2 regions of the Shewanella submarina genome follow, and region 2 is predicted to be linked to the other one. Evidence: predicted binding sites of a transcription regulator. Region 2 holds the regulator's gene; the other holds the start of a gene.

Region 1 (7,660 bases), on a different contig from region 2:
ACCAATTTCGGGTCATTAGCCGGTCCGCCCCCTTTCATACCCCATTGAAACCGCTATAATCCCGCACCATTGGAAAACTAATAAATCAAGGTCAGTTAATGACAGAACTCAACACTCTGGGCGATCTGCTCGGCGCCGCCAACAGTCAATTCCAGATTTATGATTTGGGACGCCGGGTTCAGCATATCGATATGATGGCATTCCATCAGATTGAGGCTATGACGACCCCCTACCCCTATCCGATTCAGGGACATGCACAGTTTGCCGTTGTGTTCTGGAATCAACACAAGCAGGAGTTTGTGTGGTTCTTGAAACTGCCTTTGGACGAACAGGGGCTGCTTAACCCTGCCGCCAGAACTCAATTTATTAAAATGGTATTGGAAGCACTGGGACAGGATCTCACCCAGGCCCTGTCCGAAGATCAACAGCAGCAGATGGGTAATCACCCATTTGCGTTTAAGCCCGGCCAGGAAAAACTGGCGGTCTTTAATGCACTTGTTCGTAAACAATTGGGACAACAGGCATCTTCTCAATATGAGTTTGCCATGCAGTACCTCACAGGCCAGATACCTGCGCAACAATGGCAACAGCTTGGGTTTCAGGGGCTGGCCGATATTTGTATCAGACTCACAGATCTCGACCACCTTCAGGCTATCAGCCAGGGTCTGCAACAGGGTGCTGATGAAGCGGTCGTGGCAATGTGTCAGTGCCTGGAGCATGTCTATTTACCCGACACTCTGGCGGCAGAAGTGCTGCAAAAGCTTAAATCGTCACCTGAACTGCGGCTGATGTTACTGCGGGCATTGGCTTCCCGCCCCGAGGAATCGGCACAGGCTATTATCTGGCTGGAGCAGCAAGGTATGCTGGATGCCGATGCGCTGCTGACGATCGCCGCCCGAAATTGGCTGGCATTGAAACAGGAGCAGGCTCGCACAATTTACTTTGAAGCGCTGGCATTGCAGGAGCAGCACTTTTTCAATCAGATATTTGCTGATATCGTCTCTATTCCGGCGCTGCGTACTGAGATGTTGGGTACCATCCGAAATCCCGACCGCAGCCCTCAGCTTTCTGCCGCCATAGGCGGTTTGTTCAGAGCAACAAGGACATGATGACAGATCTGTTGATAATACTGGGGTTGCTGGTAGTAGCAGCCTTCTTCTGGCAACTTCGCCAAATGGCTGAACAAAGCCGACGTTTCGCTGAAATTGAATGCCAAAAGCAGCGAGTCCAATTGCTGTCCGTGGCGATGGAATCTGCTCGTCCCAGTTTGGGCGGCCACACAGGCCTGTGCTGGAAGGCCAGATTCATGCTGGAATTCAGTACCGACGGTCTGAATCAGTACCGTGCTCATATCAATATGCATGGTAATCGGGTGACCAGGATTGAATGGCCGATATTCCCTGAGCCTGAGTGGCACCAGGCGCCCCAAACACGAGGTAGTATTGGTGGTAGCTGTGGCAGTCGTGGCAACTGCAACTCTGGCCGCTGTAGATAACCACAAATAAGTTGCTGAATAAGAAAAGGGCGCAACCCGAAAGGCTGCGCCCTATGTCTTTTTGTTAGCCATCCTGCTAAGTTTGTGCTCCCTGCTCCATCCTTGCGACTGACAATGCTCCTTGCGTCGTCCCTGTCTTTCCCTGATGTTCCATGTACTTTCGTACTGTTCGTCCCTGAGGCCCTGTCACTCCATGTTCCAGGCTTGCTGCTTCCTTGAGCGTGTCCACTGTCATCCTTGCCAAGACAACCTTCATCCTGAAGGGAATCTCTCCACACATTCCTTTGCTGCCATCCGGTGCAAGTGATTATCCATCCTGGATTCGCCTGTCCGTTGGCTACCTGAGCTTCCTGCTCAGTCTCATTCCGTGAGTTATTGGCTTCCTGCCAGACAACTTCCTGTTGCAGCTCACATCCTGTGATGACTTAAGTTTACGTAAACGCCAAAAGATTTGCCGTTCGCCATCGCTTAATACCCGGTGAAGTTCTGAGCACCCACACCAAACAAAAAACTTAACCATTTGTTTTTAAATAAGTTACTCTCCCGCCGACAGCCATACCTAACAAGAACTAAACCAAACTTCCTACATCTTTGTGGGAAATGTCTTACAAATCAGCGGGTGATATTGAAAATAGCAGCCCGGGCAAGGCCTCTTGGTTAACAATAATTGCGGCCATAGGTTAATGAGATTTAACGCTAAATCTGTGATGGCGACAAAATCAGTAAGGCATTTCAGCGCAGGAAACGGGAACTGGCAGGATCAGTGTGAAATCTGGGGTTCAGGGAGCTGGGGAGTGAGGAGGGATGAGCTTTAATCCTTAAACTTTTAACTGGTCGTTGGGATGTTCGTATTAGCGGCAAAAATGCTGTGTTGCACAGGATTTGAGCATTACCGCCCAGGCCAGCCAATATGCTATCACTCCTTTAACAGACGATAGAAATGAGAAAGGGGCGCGTTGAATAACGCGCCCCCTCATCTTTCTCGTAAGCCGTCCAGCTATTTCTCGTGCTCCCTGCACCATCCTTGCGTCTGCAAATGCGTCCTTAGCATCTTCCCTGCATCCATGATGTCCATGTACTTACGTACTGAGTCCATTCGCTTACCTGTCCGGGTAACATCGTTCCTTCCTGAAACGATTCAGCTTCCTGCCGTTCGAGTCAAAATCCGTTCAGACCCGTTATCCTTTAATCCTTTGCCCTTTTCCCAAGGGATTGCACCATCCTGTGCCTTTCCATATCATCCTTGCGGGTGTGTAAGCCAATTATTGCTGATTTTGGGTATGTTTCAGTCTGTCCTGTGACTGTAACACGACTTCATGTCCTTCCCTGACCGCGACATCCTGTCTTGTTGGCTACCACTTAAGTGTATACAGACCGGAAAATTGCTGATGGCGATTAAATCAGCAGTTAGATTGGAGGATATTTAAAGCAAAACCTATCAAGCTGTTTATTAAGACTTTTTAATTGCAAGACAGCTGTAACCCGAGCTTTTCCAATCTTTTTTCCTACGTCCTTGTAAGAGATCTCTCACAAAGCAAAAAGCAAATTGCCTCACTCCCCACGAATTTTTTTTGTGCGCCCGGTCAACATTTGCCAGAACATCACCCAGTCGCCCATCAAAGAATATAAAGGATATTGAAAAGTCGCGGGTTTATTCTTTTCAAAAAAGAAGTGTCCAACCCAGGCAAACCCATAACCTGTGACTGGTAAAAGCCATAACCAGCCCCAGTTTGCGGTTAAAACAATCCAGGCTAATTCAATCAGGACTAAAGCACTTCCAACAAAGTGCAGCCTGCGGCACACACTGTGACTGTGCTCTTTGAGATAGTAGGGGTAGAAGTCCCAAAAGGAGTCAAATACCGGCTTATTCATCTCTTTGACTCTCATAAAACATCAGTTCACCGGAAACATTGCCGATATTCAGGCTGGCTAAAGGGATAAAACCGTGACGGTTGAACAGATGCGCGTGGGACTCCTGTGACACAAACACACCTATTCCATCCAATTCCGGCTGCTCATCACACCAACTGGTGACTGCATCCAGCAATTTTGCTCCTAAACCTTTTTTCTGCTCAAAGGGGGCGACGCACACAAATTGGATGACGGCACAATTCTTACCGGGCAAATGTTCAAGAATGCTGCTCTCTTTATTCATTAATGCCTGGGTGGATTGCCAACCTGTGCTCAACATCATCTTAAGACGCCAGTTCCAGTAACGTCCCTCTCCAACCCCCGCCTGCTGAGAAAACACGCACACAACCCCAACCAATCTGTCATCTTCAAACAGGCCGACCAGAGTCTGTTCCTGTTGCCACAGGTCATTCAACTCCTCACGTATGGCAGCGCGCAGTTTTTGTTCATACTGGTGCATATCACCTTTGAACAGTGCATCTTTAAAAAAGGGATCATCATGGTACGCGTTGTAGATAATCGATGCGGCAATTCGCAAATCTTCTGCCGTCAGATAAACAGCGCGATAGTTGTCACAAGCTGGCGTTTCCATTAATGATTCCCCCTTCAAGATCACAAAAAATTAACCTATCAGGGAAATTCCTCAGTGTTAAGCACCATTGCATTTTTTTGAGTATGACGGATGCTTAAGCAATAGAAATCACCTAAGGGAGTCAGGTATGGATACAACCCCATCAGATCTCAGCCACCTGTTTGCCCAGCTTGGGCTGGCTGACAGCGACGAAGCTATAGAGTCATTTATTGGAGCCCACAGTATTGAACCCAATACCTGTATCAGCGATGCGAAATTTTGGAGTGATAGCCAGCGGGCATTTATTAAGGAAGCCATGTCACTTGATAACAACTGGACCGAATTATTGGATCAGCTGGATGCCAGACTCCATAGAGAGTGAACCTTGCCGCGTAAACAAGAAAGCCCTGAATCACTCAGGGCTTTTGGTTAATCAGATCTGTTGAAGTGACTGCTCACCCCAACCGATCAGTTGCCCTTGCTTAAACAGCAGGGGCGTACACTCGTCGCGGCTGGTTTTACCATCTTCAGCAGTTCGTTGAGTGCGGTAATACAAGACCACCATCTCCACTCCATCACGACTGAATCCCTCACTGAAGTCCGCTACCCCCATGCGGGATCGAACCTGCTCCAGGCTGTCACCAGGCTGCAATTGTGCAATGTTCGCGCGATTACGTTTCTCAGCTTTTTCCCAGTCACTGTTCCAGCTGTTACCGACTGAAAAATCTGTTCCATCTTTATCGACAACAACCATACAACCACTGAGCCCTGCAGTGAGCAGCGATGCCATGGCCAAAGGCAGTATTAACTTTGTCCTCATATGCGTTTCCCTATCTGTTAGATGCTGTTGTAAGCCCTGTCGCCCCATCCCACCAGCTTGCCCTGTTTAAATACCAGAGCCGTACATTCATCTTTGCTGGTTTTGCCATCGCCGTGGACACGCTGGGTGCGATAAAACAACACTTCAACCAGTCCATTATCCTTGCTGTATGCCTCTGAAAAATCGGCCGTCCCCAAGCGTGTTTTGATCTCTTCAATGGCCACGCCCGGAGTCAGATTTGAGATCAGTTCCCGGTTGCGGTTTTCTTCACTTTTCCAGCTGCTGCCGCCCCAATCGTTATCATGTCCATCTTCTCCGACATTGATAACACAACCGCTAAGTCCAAGACTCACTACCCCAGCAAGCAACAATGGAATAAACTTGGCTTTCATTTAAACGTCCTCTATCTGTTGTTTAATTATCGGTGAAGGCATAAGCATAAACCGCGCCAATAATTAAACCCATGTTTTTATTGGACATTTATCCAAAAGCACAATCCAGCTTGGGAAATATCACCACTCATGAGCCAAATAGACCAAGTCTTGGCCCTTGCCCGCAGTTTGCAACTTGCAGGTAAGCAGCCCAGCATTGCTTTGTTGAAAGCCAAACTTAAATCAGTCCCTATGCCAGTGTTAATTCAAGGCTTACAGAGATTTAAATCACTTTCAGCAGAAGAGTTGGCCGCACTTGTTCCTCAGGTTCCTATGCAGCCAAATGCAGCTGCGGAGCAGAATGAAGAACAATCGGAGCTGGTTCAGCTGCGCGAACAGGTGAAAAAGCTGGAGTCAGCCTACAATGAGCTGGCTCAAAGAGTGGCCGAGCTGGAGCGTAATCACTGATGTTTGTGACTGAACTGCGTTTCGAGTGTTTTGCCGATACCACAATTACCGCAGCAGAAAAGGCGATCAACAATCTGCTGGAAGCCTACCGGGCCAATGGTCAGGTGCTGGGCAGAGAATTTGCTGTGGCCTTTAATGAAGGTGAGTTCAGAGTACGTTTAATGCTCCCGGAAAAAGAGAGCCTGCATTACAGCTTCAACAGCACCTGGGTTAAGATGGCGCTGAAAGAACTGACGGAAGCCAAGATCCTGGCTCCCAGAGAAAAGCTTATTGGTCAGGATATCAACTCTGAAGTGAGCGCCACTGAATTTAGCGACTGGCAAGTGCTGTACACCAGCTATGTGCATATGTGCTCTCCTCTGCGTAGTGGCGATAACCTGCTGCCTATCCCGCTATATCGTATTCCTGCCACCTTTAATGGCGACCACAAACGGGTCATTCGCTGGCAAACTGAATGGCAAGCCTGTGATGAACTGCAGATGGCGGCAGCCACCAAAGCGGAATTTGCAGCACTGGAAGAGATAAGCTCGCCGTCCAGTGACCTGTTTCGTCGCGGATGGGATCTGCGTGGTCGTATCGAGTATCTGACCCAAATCCCCACCTATTACTATCTGTATCGGGTCGGTGGCGAGAATAAAGAAGCTGAAAACAATCGTCCCTGTCCCAGATGTGGCAGCCATGACTGGAAACTGGAAGAGCCACTGCTGGATATGTTCCATTTCCGCTGTGAGTCCTGCCGTATCGTTTCCAACCTATCCTGGGACCATCAGTGAGATAACTGGGCTCACGCCCGGTTATTTATTCCAATCAAAAATAACTTCACTGGGAGCTAAAGATCTATCGCACCAAACCTCCCGGCTTGATAGTCCATCACAGCTTGATGCAGCTGTTCCTGAGTATTCATTACAAAGGGCCCCATGTGCGCAACTGGCTCTCTCAATGGTGTCCCAGAGAAAATCAGGGCGCCACTCTCTACATCGGCGTGCATCTCTATAGCTTGCTGGGGATCCAGCAGTAAAGCTTGTCCGGCTGAATAACCATTGATGCGTCCGGTGTGGATATAAACAAACAGCTTCTCATATTGTGTACGCTCAATCTGAGCTGTGCCTCCGGCACTCAGTCTGATATCCGCCACAGCGGCATCGGATGCCAATGGCCCAACAGGGGACGCAGCGGATTGGTCGGCCAGCACCCAGTTACCAGCCAGTACCTTCAAACTGGCGCCACTGGTATTCTCCAGCACAGGTAAACCTGTCGCCACAGAATCCTGATACCTTGCAGGCCTCAATTTATCCGCGGCAGCCATATTCACCCAGATCTGAAAACCATGCATGCCTTCATTATCAGCTACCGGCATCTCAGAGTGGATAACACCAAAACCTGTGCTCATCCACTGGACATCTCCGCCGCTGATGACTTTACGATTTCCCATCTGATCTTTGTGTTCAAACCCACCTTTGATGATATAGGTAAAAGTCTCAATCCCGCGATGGGGATGAGGCGGAAATCCACCGATAAAATCAGACTCCTCATCCGACTTAAGCTCATCAATCATCAGAAACGGATCGAACATACGACCGCTGAAGTCAGCGACTCTGAAGATGTTTACTCCGTCACCATCCCTTGCTGCATGACTGCGTAGTTCACTGATTACTTTCATCCTAAAACTCCAAAATCTGTAATTGATATCAGTGTAAAAACTCAGGCAAGAGGTTGCTATTGGCATTATCAGTCGCAAGCATTCGGTTAAATCGAATATAAATTGAGCCAATCGCCAAAAACAGTCTATTCAGCTAAAACGTCCATATTGTGACTTGACCCTTGTCAGAGTATTTCCGTAACCTCCGCTTGTTAACAAAACCAAAACAAAAGACTGACTGTTGAAGCTTTATTGGAGTTTTACTCCATGAATGACGCAATCAGACATGATTAGAACAAGGAACCAAACACCTATGCATGAGCACCTCATCCCCCTGATAACCAGTTTAATGCCAGGAGATGCCCGCCTGTATAACCCGGATGTT
Region 2 (7,660 bases):
AAGTGATGTTGAAATCTGCTGTCTTCCGCATCTGGTGGTGCATTGCTTTACTGCTTGTGATTCGTTTGGTCTCTCTTGGCGCTTATCCTCTGATGGACACCACAGAGGCCAGGTATGGCGAAATGGTGCGGCTGATGTTGGATACCGGCAACTGGCTGACGCCGCAGTTTGATATTGGCGTGCCTTTCTGGGGCAAGCCTCCAATGTTTGTGTGGATGAGCGCTGCGGCCAGCGCGGTGCTGGGTGTTGGCGAGTTTGCACTGCGTTTACCGCATTTTCTGGCCGGTGTGGGAGTGTTGGGCTGCATTTACTGGCTGGCTGGTCAACTGAGTATTCGCCGGGAGCTAAGCCTACTGGTATTGGCGTCGACCGTGGTTTTTATTGTCTCAGCGGGTGCCATCATGACGGATATGGCTCTGACCTTTGGTCTGACACTGGCCATGCTGGGGTTTATCTCGGCCTGGCAGGCGAACGAAACTTCTCAGGAATCATCTCAAGCCAAAGGCAAGCTTTTTGGGTATCTGGGGTTTGTTGGATTAGCCATAGGTTTGCTGTCCAAGGGCCCATTGATACTGGTACTGATGGGAATTAGCGTGGTGCTGTTTCTAGTTTGGCAGTATGGCCCGATTTCCGGGTGGCAAAGACTTTGGCGTAATGTTCCCTGGTTTTCCGGTTTGCTGCTGATGCTGGCTATTGCTCTGCCCTGGTATTGGATGGCAGAGCAGGCGACACCGGGGTTTATCAATTACTTTATTGTTGGTGAACACTTCCTCAGGTTTGTTGATGGGGGCTGGCAGGGTGACCTGTATGGCTCAGCCCATGAAGAGGTTCGCGGGACTATCTGGCTGTTTTTCGTGATTGCCGCTATGCCCTGGAGCTTGTTACTACCTATGGCCTTGTGGCGTCTGTGGCAGGTTGAAGGAAGGCGGTTTAGCTGGCAGTCAAAAGTTCTTATCTGCTGGATGTTATCGCCATTGCTGCTGTTTACTCTGGCGGGCAACATCCTGCCTGCTTATGTACTCCCGGGTATTCCCGCCATGGCGCTGCTCATTGCCAGAGGCATGGCAGAGGAGCTTGACCTGTGGGCTAAGCGCCTGGCTCTGGGAGTATGTTTACTCCTGGTCGGCGCGGTTGCTGTGGTCAAGCTGCAGACAGCCAAAGATAAAAGTGAAAAATGGCTGCTGGCTCAACGAGAGCAGCCTTTGCCGACTTTCTATTGGCAGTCAGAACCGTTCTCGTCACGTTTTTACACCTCAGGTCAGGCCCAGTTACTGACCTCTGACGACCAGCTCAGAGCACTGTTTGCCAAACCAGGAACGGACAATACAGATGACTGGTACCTTGTCGCAGACAAGCAGGTGCTGGCGACGACTGAGTTGTTCCAGAGCTGCGATTTCGAAGCGGAGAATCGCAAGCGTGTACTTATGTTGTGTCAGAGGGAAGGAACGTGAAGTTGCCTGCTGAATTTGTCCGTTTTGTGCTGGTGGGTGGCCTTGTTTTTTGTTTGGATATGCTGATTTGCCTGCTACTTTGGCAAGTACTGGGATGGCCTGTTGTGGCTGCGAGAGTGGCGGCGTTTGCACTGGCGGCTTTGGCGCAGTGGACTGGCCATCGTTGGTTCAGCTTCAGAGACAGGCAGCAACAAAGCCGGGGAGCGCAGTTGCTGCAAAGCCTGTTACTGGCGAGCAGTGCGGCTTTGGTTAATCTCGGTCTGTTCAGCCTGCTAATTATGTTGCTGCCTGATGAATTGCTTTATTGGGCACTGTCTATGGCGATTGGCGTGTTGGCCGGCATGCTGCTTAATTGGGTGGGCGCTAACAGCTGGGTGTTTGCAAGGGTTGAAGCCGATACTGGCTATGTGCGATAAAAATGGAAACGGCAGCTCAGGGCTGCCGTTTTATTTTCACGATTACATTGCGTGGTTCATTAAGAATAAGGTTGCCAGTCCCAGGAAGGCAAACAGACCAATGACGTCTGTGACTGTGGTCAGTACCATGCCTCCGGCGAGAGCGGGATCGATATTAAAGCGTTTGAGGATGAGAGGGATGCTGGCACCGGCAAGGCCTGCGACCGTCATATTGATTAGCATGGCGCCACCAATCAAACCGCCCAGCGCCATATCGCCCTTCCAGGCCCAGACAGCCAGAAATACCAGGATTGACCACATCATCCCATTGAGGAAACCAATGGCCAGCTCTTTGCCGATAAGCCAGCGGGAGTTACTTTGGCCCACATGACCCAGAGCGATACCGCGAATCACCAAAGCCAGTGTCTGGTTACCGGCGACGCCACCCATGCTGGGCACAATCGTCATCAGTACGGCAATGGTCGCAAACTTTTCCAGCGTGCCTTCAAACATATTACTGACCGATGCGGCCAGCAGTGCAGCAAACAGGTTGATAGTCAGCCAGACGGAGCGACGCAGGGTACTTTTGACCACAGGGCCAAAGGTGTCTTCGTCATCATCCATACCCGCCATACCCATCATTGAGTGTTCGGCATCTTCACGAATAACGTCTACCACGTCATCAATGGTGATACGGCCAAGCAGTTTACCCTCTTCATCCACCACGGGGGCGGATACCCAGTCGTGGCGTTCGAACAGTTGAGACACTTCGGTATCTGACATGTTGACCGGGATGCCTTCCAGCTCGGCATCCATAATTTCACGTACCGATGCATTGGGATTACAGGTCAGCAGATCGGTAATGCGAATACCGCCCAGCAGGTGGTCACGCTTGTCGACAACATAGAGAGTATCAGTCGCTTCGGGCAGTTCCCCCCTTAATCTGAGGTAGCGCAGGATCACATCGATATTGACGTCTGGCCTCAGGGTCACGGTATCCGTATTCATGATACCGCCGGCGGTTTCCTCGGGGTAAGACAGTGCCTGTTCAACCCGGGATCTGTCCTGGGCACTCATGGATTGCAGTACCTGGCGGAACATGGCATCGGGTAGGCTTCGCAGAATATAGGCCAGGTCGTCTGTGTCCATGCCCGCCGTGGCTTTGGCCAGGCGCTCCGGGGTCATCAGACGGATCAGGTGGTCTTTCATATCCTCAGGCAGTTCTTCGAGGATCTCACCGGCCTGCTCCTGATCAATAAGCTGCCACAGGATCTGACGGGTTTGCGGGGGCGATGACTCCAGCACGTGGGCGATATCAGACGCCGCCATGTCGTGCAGCATATTACGTACGTGCACAAACATACCACTGCCAAGGGCATGGTTTAGCTGATTAAGACGCTGTTCGGTCAGATCATTATCCAGAACTTCGATCGGCATGTGATTCCCCCTGATACCGATTCCTTTGACAGAGATTTTTTCTGGTCTGGCAGAAGCCAGCCATGGGCCGGGAGCCCGGAAAGGCTATGCATAATAGCTCAGATGTTGAAATTATACAGAAAAAATCGCTGTGTCAGGCTTATCTGACAGCTTGGGTTCAGCTTGAGAGCTTGATTGGAGGGTTATTTATCTTCTTCAAATCTGGCATTAATCAAGGCGCAGATAGCATCCAGTGCGGCTTCGGCGTCATCGCCTTCGGCGCTGAGTGAGATGGTTTTGCCTTTGCCTGATTCCAGCATCAGCAGACCAAGCACACTGGCAGCACTTGCGGATTTCTCGCCATTTGAAAGGGTGACACTGGCATCAAACTGGTTCGCCAGAATTGCCAACTTGGTGGCAGCTCTGGCGTGTAATCCCAGTTTATTGCAGATGGTGACCTGACGCTCAAGCTTCATCTTGAGCCAGTTCTCTGTGACGAACTTTCACTGTGTGGTGACTTTGGCTTAAACGTTTGGCCAGCTGTTCGGCGATAAACACAGATCTGTGCTGACCGCCGGTACAGCCGATGGCTATGGTCAGATAGCTGCGATTGTTGCGCTCCAGATGAGGCAACCAGGTCTCCAGCAGGTTTTCAATCTGCCAGATAAATTTGTTCACCAGAGTCTGACGGTTCAGGAAGTCCTGCACCGGCTGATCCAAACCGGTCAAAGGTCGCAGGTCCGGCTCCCAGTGCGGGTTTGGCAGGAAGCGAACATCAAACATAAAATCCGCTTCGGTAGGCATACCATGCTTGAAACCGAAAGACTCGAAGGTGATAACCAACTCTTTCTCAACATGCCCCATCAGAATCTGTCTGACCTTATCACTCAGGTCATAAACATTCAGGGAGGAGGTATCGATAAAGTGGTCCATCATCTTGGACAGGGGCATCAGCAACTGACCTTCCAGCTTAATCGCTTCCTGCAGCGAGGAGTGATTGCGGGAAAGTGGGTGTAAACGCCGGGTTTCACTGTAGCGCTTCAGCAGGATTTCATCGGTTGAGTGCAGATAAAAACTGGTAATTTCAGTGTCTTTCAGCGAGGCAAGCTGCTGCTCCAGTATCTTGTCCTGATCTTTCAGGTTACGCACATCAACGCTGATAGCGACTTGATCTGTAGTGCTTTGCAGCTGCTCAAGCAGTGTCGCAATCATGGACAGTGGCAGATTGTCGACACAGTAGTAGCCGAGATCTTCCAGTGCCCTGAGGGCGACAGATTTTCCTGAGCCACTGCGGCCCGATACGATAACCAGTTTCATGCTGTGATAACCCGAAAGAGTTCTGCGTCGTCCTGTGCTTTACGCAGCTGTTTGACGATCTGTTTGTCACTGAGTTTTTCCGCCATAGCAGACAAAGTCGCCAAATGCTCCTGACACTGCTCCGACGGTACCAATAGCGCAAACAGCAGGTCTACTGGCTGATTATCTATGGCATCGAAGGGAACAGGCTCTGTGCATTTAACCAGAACTGCTATGGGGTGCTCTATACTGGAAAGTCTGCCATGGGGGATGGCAATACCGTTTCCGATTCCTGTGCTGCCTACTTTCTCTCTGGCCAGCAAGCTTTCAAAAACTTCCTGTGAGGAAAGGGTAGGGTACTGAGCGGCAATCAGGTTACTTACCAGCTCGAGTACCTTTTTTTTACTGCCCGGAGTGGCACAGGATGCGCACTCCGGCTGCAGGATGGTACGAAGTTCCATCGTTAGTGTTTTGTCAGCTTCTCTTTGTGTTTAATCACCTGACGATCAAGTTTATCGATCAGGGCGTCGATGGCGGCATACATATCGCTATGCTCAGAAGTTGCGAAGACTTCGCCGCCATTTAAATTCAGTTTTGCTTCTGCAATTTGTTGCAGTTTTTCAACGTTCAGCACAACGTGCACATTATTGATCTGTTCAAAATGGCGTTCAAGCTTGGTGAATTTGTTCTCAACATATTCACGCAATGAATCGGTGATCTCGATATGGTGTCCAGTCAGGTTGATTTGCATAGATAGCTACCTCCTTTGTTCCGGGTAGGGTTATAAACTCTTACGCTGGTTGGAAGGCGGAATCAGCATCGCCTCTCGATACTTGGCGATAGTCCGTCTGGCAACGTTTATTCCCTGTTCTGCCAGAAGCTGGGCCATTTTGCTGTCGCTCAACGGCTTCTTCTGGTTTTCTGCCGCCACCAGTTTCTTGATAAAGGCGCGGATGGCAGTGGACGAGCATTCTCCTCCATCTTCAGTACCGACATGACTGGAGAAGAAGTACTTCAATTCGAAAATCCCTCTGGGGGTGTGCATGTATTTTTGGGTGGTTACCCTGGAAATTGTCGATTCATGCATTTCGACAGCTTCGGCGATATCGTTGAGCACCATAGGCTTCATGGCCTCTTCACCGAATTCAAAAAAGCCCTGTTGGAACTGTACAATACAATTGGCCACTTTCAACAGTGTATCGTTGCGGCTCTCCAGGCTTTTAATAAACCATTTGGCTTCCTGCAGATGACCGCGAATAAACTGGCTGTCCGACTGGTTGCGGGTGCTGCGGGCCATGGCGGCATAATGCTGGTTTACATTCAGTTTGGGCATGCAGTCGGGGTTGAGTTCTACCACCCAGCGGCCACTTTTTTTAGCGACCGAGACATCGGGAATCACGTACTCATCATTCTCGCGGCTAACCAGCAATCCAGGTCTTGGATTCAATGTCTGGATAAGGTTGATCGCCTCTCTCAGGTCATCTTCTTTCAGTCGGGTTTTGCGCATCAGGGTACGAAAATCCCGGTTGGCGATGAGCTCCAGGTGCTCTTTAATCAGCAGTCGGGCATTGTCGATATGGGGGGTGTCCGGTGCGAAGTGATGCAACTGTATCAGCAGGCACTCGCTTAGGTCCCGCGCAGCCACACCAACAGGGTCGAAGTGCTGAATACGTTTGAGTACAGCTTCAACTTCGTCCAGCTCAATTTCGTCATCACCCAGAGCTTCCAGCACCTCTTCAGTGCTTTGTGTCAGATAACCGCGTTCATCGATGGCTTCGATAATGGCGGTGGCGATGGCGTAATCATTTTCGGAGAAAGGGGTAAGGTTCTTTTGCCATTCCAGGTGCTCGTACAGGCCTTCGCTGGTTTCTCCCTGAAAAGGCATATCGTCATCGCGCATGGCGGGGCCAGAGGAGACCGGTGCTGCGGTAAAGACCTCATCCCAGGTGGTGTCCATGGGCAGATCTTCCGGCATGGATTCCTGGGTGACGGCATCGGAGGTTTCAACGCTGGAGCTGTCCTGCGCTGTGGCTGAGTAATCTTCCTGGTCGAATTCGGCGGTGTTGTCTGTAGGGTTATCCTCTGACTCGGAGTCGTACTGCTCCTCGTCCATCTCCAGTAACGGATTGGATTCCAGTGCCTGCTGGATCTCCTGTTGGAGTTCCAGTGATGACAACTGCAACAGACGAATCGCCTGCTGCAGCTGAGGCGTCATAGTTAACTGCTGACCCAGTTTAAGCTGGAGTGACGCTTTCATGTTTACCGCAAATCCCTGTTTAGAATATTTTTAGTGGAAATTCTCGAGAGCCGGATTGTCCATTGGCCTGGGAAAGGTGCGTTTCCTTTGTACCTGATATTCAGGCCGCACCTTTCGGGGGCATTCACAGAGGCATACGCCTTAACTATAGCCTGAATTGTTCGCCCAAGTACACTGCACGCACCTGCTGGTTATCCAGGATCTCTGCCGGGGTACCTTCGGCGATCAAATTGCCGTGGCTGACGATGTAGGCATGCTCACACACGTCCAGGGTTTCCCGTACGTTATGGTCAGTGATCAGGACGCCCAGACCACGGCTTTTAAGCTGTTCAATAATCTTTTTGATGTCTATTACCGAGATAGGGTCAACACCGGCAAAAGGTTCATCCAGCAGAATGAACTTGGGGTTGGCGGCCAGGGCTCTGGCGATCTCTACCCGGCGTCTTTCACCACCAGACAGTGCCATCCCCATGGAATCACGGATATGAGTGATGTTGAACTCTTCCAGCAGGTGCTCTAACTGTTCTTCCCGCTGCTCATTGCTGAGGGCTTTACGGGTTTGCAGTACGGCCATAATGTTATCGCGAACAGACAGCTTACGGAAAATACTGGCTTCCTGAGGCAGATAACCGATACCTTTGCGGGCTCGCATGTGCATGGGATCAAGCGTCAGGTCATCATCATTGATATAGATAGCGCCCTTATCACTTTTCACCAGGCCGACAACCATATAGAAGGTTGTGGTCTTGCCCGCGCCATTGGGGCCCAGCAGGCCAACAACCTGACCGGTTTTGACCTCCAGGCTGACATCTTTTACCACCTGACGGTTTTTGTAACTTTTTGCC

Evidence for each region. Region 2 encodes sigma-54, which starts transcription at its own class of promoters, with help from an activator protein. Its sites were predicted from a motif close to GTTGGCACGNNNNTNGNNT; they were not measured.
Region 1: a site for sigma-54 is predicted at 5,232-5,250, ahead of ACFOE0_RS21280 (DUF3192 domain-containing protein). Genes of this name have one in related genera too.

Annotation. Positions count from the first base shown of each region.
Region 1 covers NZ_JBHRTD010000018.1:952,394-960,053, reverse strand. The annotation lists gene ACFOE0_RS21310 (DUF3549 family protein) at 99-1,109, shown strand; gene ACFOE0_RS21305 (DUF3301 domain-containing protein) at 1,106-1,495, shown strand; gene ACFOE0_RS21300 (DUF962 domain-containing protein) at 3,047-3,367, opposite strand; gene ACFOE0_RS21295 (GNAT family N-acetyltransferase) at 3,360-3,998, opposite strand; gene ACFOE0_RS21290 (DUF2789 family protein) at 4,126-4,359, shown strand; gene ACFOE0_RS21285 (DUF3192 domain-containing protein) at 4,411-4,797, opposite strand; gene ACFOE0_RS21280 (DUF3192 domain-containing protein) at 4,815-5,189, opposite strand; gene ACFOE0_RS21275 (hypothetical protein) at 5,319-5,636, shown strand; gene ACFOE0_RS21270 (Zn-ribbon-containing protein) at 5,636-6,409, shown strand; gene ACFOE0_RS21265 (pirin family protein) at 6,466-7,296, opposite strand; gene ACFOE0_RS21260 (hypothetical protein) at 7,589-7,660, shown strand, end outside.
Region 2 covers NZ_JBHRTD010000001.1:337,256-344,915, forward strand. The annotation lists gene ACFOE0_RS01510 (glycosyltransferase family 2 protein) at 1-6, shown strand, start outside; gene ACFOE0_RS01515 (ArnT family glycosyltransferase) at 6-1,451, shown strand; gene ACFOE0_RS01520 (GtrA family protein) at 1,448-1,867, shown strand; gene mgtE (magnesium transporter) at 1,910-3,283, opposite strand; gene ACFOE0_RS01530 (HPr family phosphocarrier protein) at 3,466-3,738, opposite strand; gene rapZ (RNase adapter RapZ) at 3,728-4,579, opposite strand; gene ptsN (PTS IIA-like nitrogen regulatory protein PtsN) at 4,576-5,019, opposite strand; gene hpf (ribosome hibernation promoting factor) at 5,022-5,309, opposite strand; gene ACFOE0_RS01550 (RNA polymerase factor sigma-54) at 5,340-6,815, opposite strand; gene lptB (LPS export ABC transporter ATP-binding protein) at 6,961-7,660, opposite strand, start outside.